DNA from 3 places in the Bacillus altitudinis genome. Region 1 is predicted to be linked to each of the others. Evidence: predicted binding sites of a transcription regulator. Region 1 holds the regulator's gene; each other region holds the start of a gene.
The links. The regulator LexA, encoded in region 1, represses DNA repair genes until DNA is damaged. The targets are predictions, from matches to a motif close to CGAACATATGTTCG.
Positions count from the first base shown of each region.

Region 2: uvrB (excinuclease ABC subunit UvrB) is a predicted target of LexA. The motif match lies at 1,962-1,975, and genes of this name have one in related genera.
Region 3: ID12_RS15445 (DNA polymerase IV) is a predicted target of LexA. The motif match lies at 1,819-1,832, and genes of this name have one in related genera.

Region 1 covers NZ_CP009108.1:2,673,515-2,677,804, forward strand. Annotated here, with positions in the region: gene ID12_RS13400 (STAS domain-containing protein) at 1-371, shown strand, start outside; gene ID12_RS13405 (IseA DL-endopeptidase inhibitor family protein) at 404-946, opposite strand; gene ID12_RS13410 (hypothetical protein) at 1,243-1,686, shown strand; gene lexA (transcriptional repressor LexA) at 1,734-2,354, opposite strand; gene yneA (cell division suppressor protein YneA) at 2,514-2,825, shown strand; gene ID12_RS13425 (YneB family resolvase-like protein) at 2,843-3,490, shown strand; gene ID12_RS13430 (DUF896 domain-containing protein) at 3,560-3,790, shown strand; gene tkt (transketolase) at 3,979-4,290, shown strand, end outside.
Region 2 covers NZ_CP009108.1:392,944-397,233, reverse strand. Annotated here, with positions in the region: gene ID12_RS02025 (PEP/pyruvate-binding domain-containing protein) at 1-1,221, opposite strand, end outside; gene ID12_RS02020 (CsbA family protein) at 1,507-1,752, shown strand; gene uvrB (excinuclease ABC subunit UvrB) at 2,043-4,028, shown strand; gene uvrA (excinuclease ABC subunit UvrA) at 4,036-4,290, shown strand, end outside.
Region 3 covers NZ_CP009108.1:3,069,887-3,074,176, forward strand. Annotated here, with positions in the region: gene ID12_RS15430 (GNAT family N-acetyltransferase) at 1-499, opposite strand, end outside; gene ID12_RS15435 (GNAT family N-acetyltransferase) at 496-975, opposite strand; gene ID12_RS15440 (YfmQ family protein) at 1,257-1,706, shown strand; gene ID12_RS15445 (DNA polymerase IV) at 1,848-3,080, shown strand; gene ID12_RS15450 (YolD-like family protein) at 3,096-3,440, shown strand; gene ID12_RS15455 (MDR family MFS transporter) at 3,672-4,290, shown strand, end outside.

The DNA.
Region 1 (4,290 bases):
TGATTTATGAGCTGAGTTCCCCAGTCATTGTGTTAAAAAGTCATGTTGCCTTATTGCCTTTAGTTGGAGATATTGACACTGCGCGAGCAAAGATTATCTTAGAAAATACATTAAAACAGTGTTCGCAAAAAGGTGTTCAACATTTATGTATTGATTTATCAGGTGTCGTCATCATTGATACGATGGTAGCACATCAAATCTTTGATCTTGTCACGTCACTTCGGTTAATTGGGGTTGATACGACCATTTCAGGCATTAGACCAGAAATTGCTCAAACGGCTGTACAGCTTGGACTGCCTTTTAATGAATTTCAAACGGCTTCATCACTTGCTCACGCTTTAGATCGTATGACTGAATTTTCATCCATATAAAAACCAGGCCTAGTAAACGGCCTGGTTTTTATTTAGATCACAGCGTCAATTTTTGTTACTTTCCAATCCTTTTGTACTTTCTCGAAAGTGACAGTACGTTTTACTTTGCGTCCATCAAGTGTTGGGACTGTGAATTCGTATGTGCGGATTGTACTTTTCTTAGAGACGAGTTTAGGTGTTGCCTTATCCCAATTAAGCATATTGTCTCCGTCACCAACTGGCACAGCCATTTTACCTTTATGAACGATGAACTGATAGTCTTTTAAACCGTGAGTAATGGCATCTTTTGTGAACACTTGAGATAGATAGCTGTTTAGTTTTTTCTTTGTATCAAATGTTTTAGACAGGTAGTTGTAAGTCATATCTTTATAAGTAAATGATTTTAATTTGTAATCTGAATGCTCTTTAATGTTGTAGCCTGACATCGCACTCCAAAAGTGTTCTCTTGCATCAAGGGCAATATGTAACGCTTCTTTATTTGTCAAAGCGGCTGATTTTTTGGAAGCGGCCAGTGTTGTTGTTTGTAATGAGATCATAAGCATAATAGCGGTTAATAAAACAAATAATTTTTTCAAGGCGATTGCCTCCTTTTCTCAATGAAAACTTCTTATGTTACAAATGTTACAATAGTTACAGAGATATTACAAGTATTAAATCTAAATGTTTTTTATTTCTTTTCTTTCTACATATATAACGTTTGAGGGAGACAAAAAGTTTTCATTTTTTTATTTTTTTCTTCCTCATTAATATTTAACCGTTCTAAAGAAGAATAAAACGTCTTTTGGAAAGATTTCTATTTGTCTCTTCAACACTCTTTTTTTATGTATGACATATACTGTCGTGATGAATGTCTAAGAAAGTGGTGTTTAATATGTATAATCCATATGAAGGTACGTGGAATGGGTACTTGTACGATCGGCAGGTACAAAGCATGCCGGCGTTTCCTATTTCTCAAGTTGGAGGATTTCCCGGCTTGCCATTCGGAGGGACTGGGCAAGGGCAAGGAGCAGGAGGACAATCGGTCCCGCCAGCCCCGCCGCAGCATATCATCTCGCAATATCAACAAGCAGTTTCTCAGCCTCAAAGTATGCAGCCGCTCATTGCAGGGCAGAGTGTAGGCGGAAGCCAGCAAACGGTTCAATTTGCAGCTGGATGTAATAGAAGGTGGACCATTGTGTTCCTTAGAAACGGTCAAGTATTTCTCATGTATGTTCTTTCCTCGCAGCCTTTTGGCCGTACAACGGGTTTCATATGGCCGAACTTTACATTTGGCTCGTTCCCAAGCTCTAGTATTCTTGCATATTCTTGTTCATAAAAGAAAAAGCCGGCTCTCATCAAACGTTGATGAAATACCGGCTTTTTTTAATGAATATTTCTAAATACGCCAATCACTTTACCTAGTATACTCACATTCTGTAAAATAATCGGTTCCATTGATGGATTCTCGGGCTGTAATCTAAAGTGTGTATCTTCCTTATAAAAACGTTTCACTGTTGCTTCATCTTCTTCTGTCATAGCCACCACAATATCTCCATTGTTGGCAGTGCTTTGCTGACGCACAATGACGTAGTCTTTGTCCAAAATACCTGCATCGATCATACTTTCTCCCATAATTTCAAGCATAAATACTTGTTCATCTGGCGCTGCAAAAGTTTCTGGAAGTGGGAAATATTCTTCTACATTCTCAACAGCCGTGATAGGCAAGCCTGCTGTGACTTTTCCGATGACTGGAACATTCATTACAGCGCTCTTTGGAATATTCATTTCCTCTTCATCTAGTACTTCGATCGCTCTAGGTTTCGTTGGGTCTCTTCTAATTAAACCTTTCGTTTCTAGTCTAGCTAAATGTCCATGGACAGTTGAACTTGATGCTAGACCGACAGCTTCGCCAATTTCACGAACGGATGGGGGATAACCCTTGCTTTTTACTTCTTCTTTTATGAATTTCAGGATATCGAGTTGTCTTTTTGATAGCTTCGTCATCTTTTGCACCTCAAAACGTCAATTTTAAAGAAATTATAGCATGTTTTTCCTAACAGTACAAACATAGGTTCGAAAAAAACGTTTGACAGAAACGTTTGTTCGTATTTATAATGAGTGTCAGAAAGAACGAACACACATTCTATTAGGAGAGATGACATTATGAGGTTAAAGGAATCTATTATTTTTATTGGGCTATTCTCATTCATCGTTGGCATATTTCTCTCACTTATTGCAGTCACTAGCCATAATGATCCAAATCAATATGTTAAAATAGAGGTTCAATCAGGTGATACTCTTTGGGGATTAGCTGATCAAGTAAACGACAGTAAATCGATCGATAAAAATGCTTTTATTGACTGGGTAACTGAACACAATGATCTCGCTTCAACTGACATCCAGCCTGGAGACATCCTTGTCATTCCAGTTAAAAAAGAGCATCCAGTCGTATATCAACTTGCAACAGTACAGTAGAAAGGTCGATTGAAGACATGAATGCAATCATTTATGCGAGAGTAAGTACTGCCAAAGAAGAGCAAGAAACCTCGCTTAAAAGACAAGAAGAAGAACTGCTTGCTTTAGCTGCAGCGCACAAGATGAATGTAGTCAAAGTGATTAAAGAAAAAGCGAGTGGATACGATCTTGATCGTGACGGTGTTTTTGACATGCTGGCTACGCTGAAAGAGGAAGAAATCGATGCTGTTCTCATTCAAGATGAGACACGCCTTGGAAGAGGGCAGGCGAAAATCGCTCTTCTTCATTGTCTGTTTAAAGAGAAAGTCAAGGTGTACAGCGTATTTCATAGAGGAGAGCTTGAGCTTTCAGAAGCAGACGAAATGGTCATTGAAATTGTAGGCGTTGTAGAAGAGTATCAGCGGAAAATTCATAATTTGAAAATTAAGCGTGGGATGAAAAAAGCTGTTGAGCGAGGGTATCAACCCGAACTGAATTTAAAACACCAAGAACAGGCGCCTGGCCGCGAACGTATTGAAGTACCGATTTCTGAAATTGTTCGATTAAGAAAAAATAACATGACATTCGCTGAAATTGCAGTGACATTGCAGGCACTTGGTTTTGACATTTCAAAAGCAACCGTCCATAGAAGGTACCAAGAATATGAAAAAGGGCTTGCGACTTAAAGCGTGATTTGTTGTAAAAATGACTGATATTTAGTAGTATGTAGAGAAAATGTTTTAAAGGAGTTTGTCATGATTTCTAAAGAACAGCTTGCAAGAATCAATGAGCTTTCAAAAAAGTCGAAAGAGGCCGGTTTGTCGGACGCTGAGAAAACAGAACAAAAGCAATTAAGAGAGGAATATTTAAAGGCTTTTCGTTCTTCTATGAAAAATACACTTAAAACCGTGAAAATCGTCGATCCAGAAGGAAACGATGTCACACCAGAAAAATTAAAAAGAGAAAGAGACCAGAATCTTCATTAAAGGTCATCATTTCTTGATTTTTGAAAAGATGGGAGGAATATTCTCATCTTTTTTCATATTTGTATAAGTTTTTAGGTGATCGATAAACTAAATGTGACAAAATCCTTCTTTTTCGGCGTGAAATAGTTGTGAAAAAAGGACAGTAGATTTATGATAATGGTGTACACAAGATACGGAAGGGGATTTATATGGAAACGATTGAATTGAAATCTATTGCAACAATACGTACTCTCTCCATAGACGCAATTGAAAAAGCGAATTCCGGTCACCCTGGAATGCCGATGGGCGCTGCACCAATGGCGTACGCTTTATGGACGAATCACTTAAACGTAAGTCCGCAAAATCCAAATTGGTTTAACAGAGACCGTTTTGTGTTATCTGCGGGACATGGCTCTATGCTTTTATATAGCATGCTTCATTTAAGCGGATACAATCTGAGCATCGAAGATTTAAAACAATTCCGCCAATGGGGAAGCAAAACACCTGGACATCCTGAGTTT
Region 2 (4,290 bases), 1.4 Mb from region 1:
TTGCTCTAAAATGCGATACATTCTTTCGCTTAAACGAGGAAACAGTTCGAATAGGCTCTCGTCAAAAACTGGTTCGGCTACCACTTCTGCTTCTGGCATAGACGGTGAAGAATACAAATGGCCTCTATAAAGCTTGATATCTTTAATATTAAGGTCTGGTACTTGATACTTCTCTCCGATTTTCTTCATCCCGTTTTTTAAAGCAGGTATGATCAAACTTGAAAAAAGAGGACTTGTGGGTCCAGGCATATGATCGTCCATTGAAATCCAGAAGTCTTGCAGCTCTTCAGGTTTCATTTGAAAGGATGCACCTGAGGAGCCATTTGCTGTATTGGTAAAAGCAGCAGTAATCGGTCTTGCTTGAAGTAAATAAAAAGTACCATTTGACATGCCGAATTCGATATCTACTCCATGTCCATAAAGTTCTTCTACTTGTTTTGTCATTTTCGTGATTTGGATCAATTGATCATCTCGAAGACAAAATTGGCCAGCCATCTCCTCACCTACGGGTTGTTCAATGACGCCCTCTTGACAGGGAACAATTTGCACTTCTTTTGTTCCTAGTGATTTTTCAATAGAGTACGTTTCTTTGTTTACAATAAATGTATCTGGCGTCACAAGACCGGAGACGATGGCTTCTCCTAGTCCATAGCTTGCAGTCATCATGACTTCGTTTGTTTTTCCTGATACAGGATTCTCACTAAAGATGACACCAGAGATGTCAGAATGGATCAATCCTTGTACAACAACAGCCATGAGCGGCATCTCTTCCTCGTTCTCAATCATCTCTTCCTTATATTCTGTGACTCTTGCTGCGAAGTAAGACGACCAACATTCTTTGACGGCTTGCAAGAATTCTTCATTTGTTTTGATATTTAAATAGGTCTCGTATTGACCTGCAAAGGAGGCGCCTTCGAGATCTTCCGCAACAGAAGAGGATCGCACTGCAACGGATGGATATGTTTTCAACAATGATTGAAAGGATGAAAGTAATTCTGTCTCCATTTGTGAAGGAAACGAAGCTTCTGTGATTTTTCGGGCAAGGTTTTGATCAGTTGGATGGAAATTGTGATATGAAAGAAAGCTTGCAAAGCTGTTCGTTTTAATAATAAATCCATCTGGAACTGGCAGTCCGTGATTGTTTAATTTAATTAAATTCACGCCTTTTGCCCCTGCGAGTGATGCGGATTCTTCAGCCGCATGAAATAATACTGAATACATGGGAATGCCCCCTTATCCAAATAGCCAATGGTTTCATTTGTCTCTTTTTGTTTTTTTGAATGATAGTGCGCACTATCATTTTCATCATAGAATTTATTGGATGTAACTGTCAAAGACGTAAAGACCTATCTTTAGAAAGGGGACGTTTTCACTAATTTTCCTCCTCATCTATATCAAAAGTCTTCACCCGAGAAGAAAAAAAGCTGAAATCGAAAACTGTGAATTGTTCATTATGCCAATCTTTACTATAATCAAGGGAGTAGACCATGTAGAGGGAGGGTTTTTGTGATTACAAAAGCCATATTTGCACTTGTTTTTCCTTTCTTGCTCGTTATTTTATTTTCAAAGGTTACTTATAATCATTACGTTGGCATTGCATTAACAGCAGCGCTTTTATTTGCTTCGTATATGAAAGGCTATACAGAAACCTACTTTATCGTAGGATTAGATATTATTTCTTTAGTGGCCGGGGCATTGTTTATGGCCAAGAAAGAAGTCGAAAAAAGAGAGAAGGCTGAAAAACATCATTGATGTGATCCCTCTTGATGAAAAGAAAATGTTTTTGATACAGGAGCTGTGCTTACGATTTCTAGTGAGTGCAGCTTTCTTTTTTGTGGTTTTTCTGCTGATCGAATATCTCACTCCAAAATGTTCCATACTGAAAGGAAGGTTTCTTTAGAGGGTTATGAGCCACGGCAGAGAGGGTATGGTTGTATTGGAAATAAAAATCAAGTCAGACACGAACTTTAGTTCGTATTTTTGTGTTCTTTTATGATAATATATTCATTAGATAGATTTCGTAACGAAACGGAGGCTTTGATGTGAGTGACCGCTTTGAATTAGTTTCTAACTATCAGCCCCAAGGGGATCAGCCAAAAGCCATTGAAAAGCTTGTGGAGGGCATCCATCAGGGGAAACAGCATCAAACGCTGTTAGGTGCTACAGGTACGGGAAAGACCTTTACTGTATCCAACCTGATCAAAGAAGTGAACAAACCAACCCTTGTCATTGCGCATAACAAGACACTTGCCGGACAATTATACAGCGAGTTTAAGGAATTCTTTCCGAATAATGCTGTCGAATATTTTGTGAGTTATTATGATTATTACCAGCCTGAGGCGTATGTGCCTCAAACTGATACATTTATTGAAAAGGATGCCAGCATTAATGATGAGATCGATAAGCTAAGGCACTCCGCCACATCCTCATTATTTGAGCGGAGAGATGTCATCATCATTGCCAGTGTGTCCTGTATTTATGGCTTAGGTTCTCCTGAAGAATACAGAGAGCTTGTGCTGTCTTTACGAACTGAAATGGAAATTGAACGAAATCAGCTGCTGCGTAAGCTTGTGGATATTCAGTATTCTCGTAATGATATAGATTTTCAGCGCGGAACCTTCAGAGTTCGAGGAGACGTCGTTGAAATTTTTCCTGCTTCACGAGATGAGCATTGTATCAGAGTGGAGTTTTTCGGTGATGAAATTGAACGTATTCGTGAAGTAGATGCTCTCACTGGAGAAATTCTCGGTGATCGTGACCACGTTGCTATTTTCCCAGCATCTCACTTCGTCACAAGAGAAGAAAAGATGGAAAAAGCGATTATTAATATTGAAAAAGAGCTTGAGGAACAGTTGGAAAAGCTTCGTGAAAACGGGAAATTGCTTGAAGCACAGCGTCTTGAGCAGCGGACAAGGTATGACCTTGAGATGATGAGAGAGATGGGCTTTTGTTCAGGGATTGAGAACTACTCAAGACATCTCACCCTACGTCCGCCTGGTTCAACACCTTACACATTGCTTGATTATTTTCCGGATGATTTTATGATTGTTGTCGATGAGTCACACGTGACCATCCCGCAAATTCGCGCCATGTACAATGGGGACCAGGCAAGAAAACAAGTGCTTGTTGATCATGGATTCCGTCTGCCGTCAGCACTTGATAATAGACCCCTCACATTTGATGAGTTTGAAAAGCACATTAACCATATTGTGCATGTATCTGCAACACCTGGCCCATACGAGCTTGAGAAAACGCCAGAGGTTGTGGAACAAATTATTCGTCCAACCGGTTTGCTTGATCCAATCATTGAAGTCCGTCCAATTGAAGGACAAATCGATGACTTAATTGGGGAAATTCATGCAAGGGTTGAGAAAAATGAGCGTGTGCTTGTGACGACTTTAACGAAGAAAATGTCTGAGGATCTGACAGATTATCTGAAAGAAATCGGAATCAAGGTCAATTATCTGCACTCAGAAATTAAGACACTCGAGCGGATTGAGATTATTCGTGATTTACGTCTCGGAAAATATGATGTGCTTGTAGGGATCAACCTTCTTCGAGAAGGCTTGGATATTCCAGAGGTGTCGCTCGTGGCGATTTTAGATGCGGATAAAGAAGGCTTTTTACGTTCAGAAAGATCCCTCATCCAGACGATTGGCCGTGCTGCAAGGAATGCAGAAGGCCGGGTTATTATGTATGCAGACAATATGACGAAATCAATGGACATTGCCATACAAGAAACAAAGCGGAGACGTGAGCAGCAAGAAGCGTATAATGAGAAATTTGGTATCACTCCGCAAACGATCCATAAGAAGATTCGAGATGTGATCAAGGCAACAAAAGTACATGAGGATTCAGAAGAATACGAAACAAAAGCAGCACCAAAGTTGTCAAAAATGAGCAAAAAAGAACGAGAAAAAGTGATCGAAAACGTCGAGATGGAAATGAAAGATGCAGCAAAAGCGCTTGATTTTGAAAAAGCAGCAGAATTAAGAGATCTATTGCTAGAGCTAAAAGCGGAAGGATGAATGCCTGATGGCTATGGAACGAATAGAGGTGAAAGGGGCAAGAGCCCACAACCTTAAAAATATTGATGTCAATATCCCGCGCGATCAGCTAGTGGTCATTACGGGTTTATCTGGTTCGGGAAAATCGTCGCTTGCCTTCGATACCATTTATGCAGAAGGTCAGCGTAGGTATGTTGAATCACTGTCAGCCTATGCACGTCAATTTCTCGGTCAAATGGACAAACCAGATGTAGATGCGATTGAAGGGCTTTCTCCAGCGATT
Region 3 (4,290 bases), 400 kb from region 1:
CTTGACGGAATTCTTCATGCCATTCTTTTTTGAATTCGACAACCTCAACCTTGCGTCGCGGTGTCCATTTCATTTTTGATAGGGTGAGCTCTTTTGCCACATGAATCACATTTGTTTCAAAAAACCCCAATTTTTCATATAGCCTTTTTGCAGGGGTGTTTTCTTGCCCTGTGGTCAGTTCTATCGGGACATTCTTCTCCATAATTGTCGACATAAGTCTTGTTCCAATACCCTGCTTTAGCGCTTTTGGATGCACAGCCAATCGACTAATGATCAAACAATCTTTCAGCTCTTCATAGGAGACTACACCTAATAAGAGATCATGTTGCTCAAAACCAATAAATTGCTCTTTTGCTTTCATGACATCTTGAATGGTCTCTTTTAATGGCGGAAGATCAGCATAGCCAATTTGTTCAGCTTCTTGTTGGTATGCAGCTAGTTGAATATGTAAGATCTGCTTTGCTACATCACTTATTGTGTGATCTAAATGTACAATCATTTCATTGCCTCCAGCTTCTTCACAAATAACACACGGTCTTCATGAATGCCATCGTAATCTGAAAAGACTGAGATGCCATCTACTGTTTTATCTCCCTTTTCTATCTGAAACCCGAGTTTTGTATGGTAAGCAATGGAGACTTTATTGATAGGAGCTGTGACAGCTTTAATGGTTGTTCTTCCTTCCTTTTCAGCCGCTTCATAAAAAGCTTGATAGAGGATTTTGCCTATCTTTAATTTACGGTGATCTGGGTGGACGCCAACAAAGTGAATATAGGCTTCATCCGAATGAGATTGCGATAAAAAGCCAACCAAAAAGCCGATCAGCTCTCCCTTTTCAACGACAACAAAACTTGTTTGCTGGAAATGTTCAAAAAAGAGCTTTGGCAATTTTGCACGCAAATCTCTGCCTCCCCACCAGCTTTGAATGACGGATGTGACTGCGTAAAAATCTGACGGTTTCACTTGACGTATCATGATGGCCTCGCCCCTTTTTCCATTTTGGCTTTCCTTTGATTCGTTTTTTCTCAAAAATGCGATTGTTTCAATAGTCTACTGTCTGATCAAATGGTTGTAAAGACAGTATGCCCGTCTTTTTCATGTTCACTTGTTGGTTCTTCGTCTTTCAGCCGTCATCTCCTTTTAAATCTTCACACTTATTTCAAAAAGTTCACTTTTTGTGCGAAAGTTTCATTCATTTGTTATGTTAAGATGGTTCATATAGGAAATGGTACAAATGTTTATTGGAGATGATGAGATTGGTTTGGGTTGTTATTTCGCTTGTTGTGTTTAGTCTTTTAAAGCTGCTTGTCACCTCTTTGCCTTCTGGTGTTGTTGAGCGCCTTTTTAGCCGCTACGCCGTACATGCTAAAGTAACAAGTGAGCAAACAAATATTACTTTTCAAGGTCGTTCGCTTGATGAGCAGCGAGCATCTGAAATCATTCAACATTTTAATGATGCGATCTTTATTGAACGCTATTATATTTACCCTGGTGATGAAGAGCGCTTTCTTCATCCGAATGAAGGGCCAGCGCCGCTTACTATGCAAACAAAGCATGGGAAACATGATGTCACCCTTTATCTATTCCATTATGATGACCATGTGGATGTGGTTCGGCAGTTTACACATAAGCCAAAGAAAAAGCTGATGGCTTATCGTCTGCGTTCTGAACCGCTCCAAACATTCCACAACATGGCACATGCCTAACAATCGTTGCAGCAGACGAGACGAAGTGTTCATCACTTCGTCTTTTTTGTATGGACAGCTTTTGAATGATTTACCAGTATGAATTTCACCTCATGTTGTTTACAATAGATACAGAACATACGTTCTAAGAGGTGAAGTACAATGAATGAACGAGCCATTCTGCTTGTGGATATGCAGTCATTTTATGCATCAGTTGAGAAGGTGGAGGCGCCTCATTTGGAGAATGTGCCGCTCATTGTCTCTGGAGATCCAGAACGAAGAAGCGGAGTCGTCCTGGCAGCCTGCCCTCTCGCGAAGAAACGTGGCGTACAAAATGCATCAAGGTTATGGGAAGCACAGGAGAAATGTCCTGAAGCAGTGGTCGTACGTCCACGTATGCAGCGCTATCTCGATGTCTCTGTCATGATTACAGAACTGCTTGAACAATACACAGACCTTGTCGAGCCATATTCCATTGATGAACAGTTTCTTGATATTACAGGCAGTCTTACACTATTCGGCTCTCCACATGAGATCGCTCAACATATACAAACAACGATTATGAACCAGACTGGCATTTACGCACGTGTGGGCATAGGCCCTAATAAAGTGCTCGCTAAAATGGCCTGTGACCATTTTGCCAAAAAAAACAGATCCGGCATCTATGAACTGAGTGCCGACCGGGTTGCCACTGATTTATGGCCGCTTCCCATTGGGAAATTATTTGGCGTCGGCAAACGAATGGAGCATCATTTGAAACGAATGGGCATCAGTACTATTGGCACACTTGCTACTTATCCGTTAGACCGATTAAAAAAACGCTGGGGAATCAATGGGGAGCTTCTGCAGCGAACAGCTTTAGGACACGATCCCTCTCCAGTCACTATTCACACACATGATCAACAAAAAGCCGTTGGGCATCATATGACCCTTCCCCGTGATTACGCATCTCTTGAGGAGATCAAAGTCGCTCTTCTTGAATTGAGTGAGGAAGTCGCTCGGCGGGCACGTTTTAAGCATTATCTCGGTCAAACAGTGTCTGTTGGTGTAAGAGGGGCTGATTTTTCACATCCAACAGGCTTTCATCGACAAATGAAGCTTCATTCACCGACACAGTATGGCTCAGATATTGCAGAGGCAGCGATTCAGCTATGCCAGCAGCACTGGGATGGTCAGCCCATTCGCAGTGTAGGCATTACCCTCTCACAGCTGCAGCCTGACAGCCACTATCAGCTGACTTTATTTGATCATCATTTGAAGAAAGATCAACTCAGCAAAGTATTTGATGAAATCCATCTGAAATATGGACCTGCGGCATTATTGCATGCTTCGTCACTGACAAGCGCAGGGCAGGCATATCACCGCGCCGAGAAAATTGGCGGGCATTACAAATAACGGAGGCGAACAAGCATGAATCCCAATAAATTAACACCTGGATACAACATCATGTGGGAATCAAGCCGAATGATGCTACCAGAGCACCGAGAGCAACTACTTGCTCAAAAACGAAAGAAAAAAGAATATACACCTCTACCGCTCAGCTCCGATCAGCTAGAGGAAATGAATGTTTTGATCACACAGTCGATTACCGAGGATCAAGCGATTTGCGTGACATATGTCTCATCAGGCATGAAAGCACAGTTTTGGGGCTGGGTGAAAGCCATTCATTATGAAACACGCCGAATGAAAATCGTGAATGACGAAGATGTGCTAGACCTTTCCTTACATCAAATTATCGCCATCGACCTCAATTGATTTTCGCAAAACGAAAACATGATCATTGAAAAACACGCTTCGTTTTTCTGAAAAAATTATGATCCATCAAGGCTTAAAACCTTGAAAACGAGGCATATGCTCTTCGAATGAACGGAACGGTTCAAGCTTCTCTGTCATTTGACGGATGACTCCTCCATCAAATTGTGTATTTAATTTGCACAATTTTTCATGTATGATTGGAACATCTTACAAACTCAGGGGAGACACAGCATGAAAAATAACTTACGCACTTTACATCCACTTAGTTGGACGATCATCATCGGCACGATATTTGGCCGAATGGCGACATCCATGAGCATTCCCTTTTTAGCCGTTTATTTGACACAAGTCAAAGGCGCCTCAGCCTCTTCAGCTGGATTGATCATTGCCGTCAGCTCTCTTATTGGGATTGTTGCGAGTTTTTACGGCGGCTATGTTTCCGACCGAATCGGCAGAAAAAAGGTCATGCTTTTATCCATCTTTGGCTGGACACTTGTCTTTGTTGGCTTCGCGTTTGCAGATGCCATTTGGGTCTTCTTTTTTATGAATGCTTTAAATGGACTGTGCCGGGCGCTGTTTGAACCAACGTCTAAAGCACTCTTATCCGATGTCACCCCATCGAGCATTCGGTTGTTTGTCTTTAACTTACGGTATACGGCCATTAACATTGGTGTCATTTTCGGCCCGCTGCTTGGCTTATATCTCGGGTCATCAAAAACGACTTTTCCATTTCTCGTCGCTGCCCTCATTTACTTGTTGTACGGGTTAACGCTGGCATGGCAATTTCAAAAGCATCCAGTGGCTGCTCCAGAAAGTACCAAACAAATCGGCGTCAAAAAAGCTCTTTCCA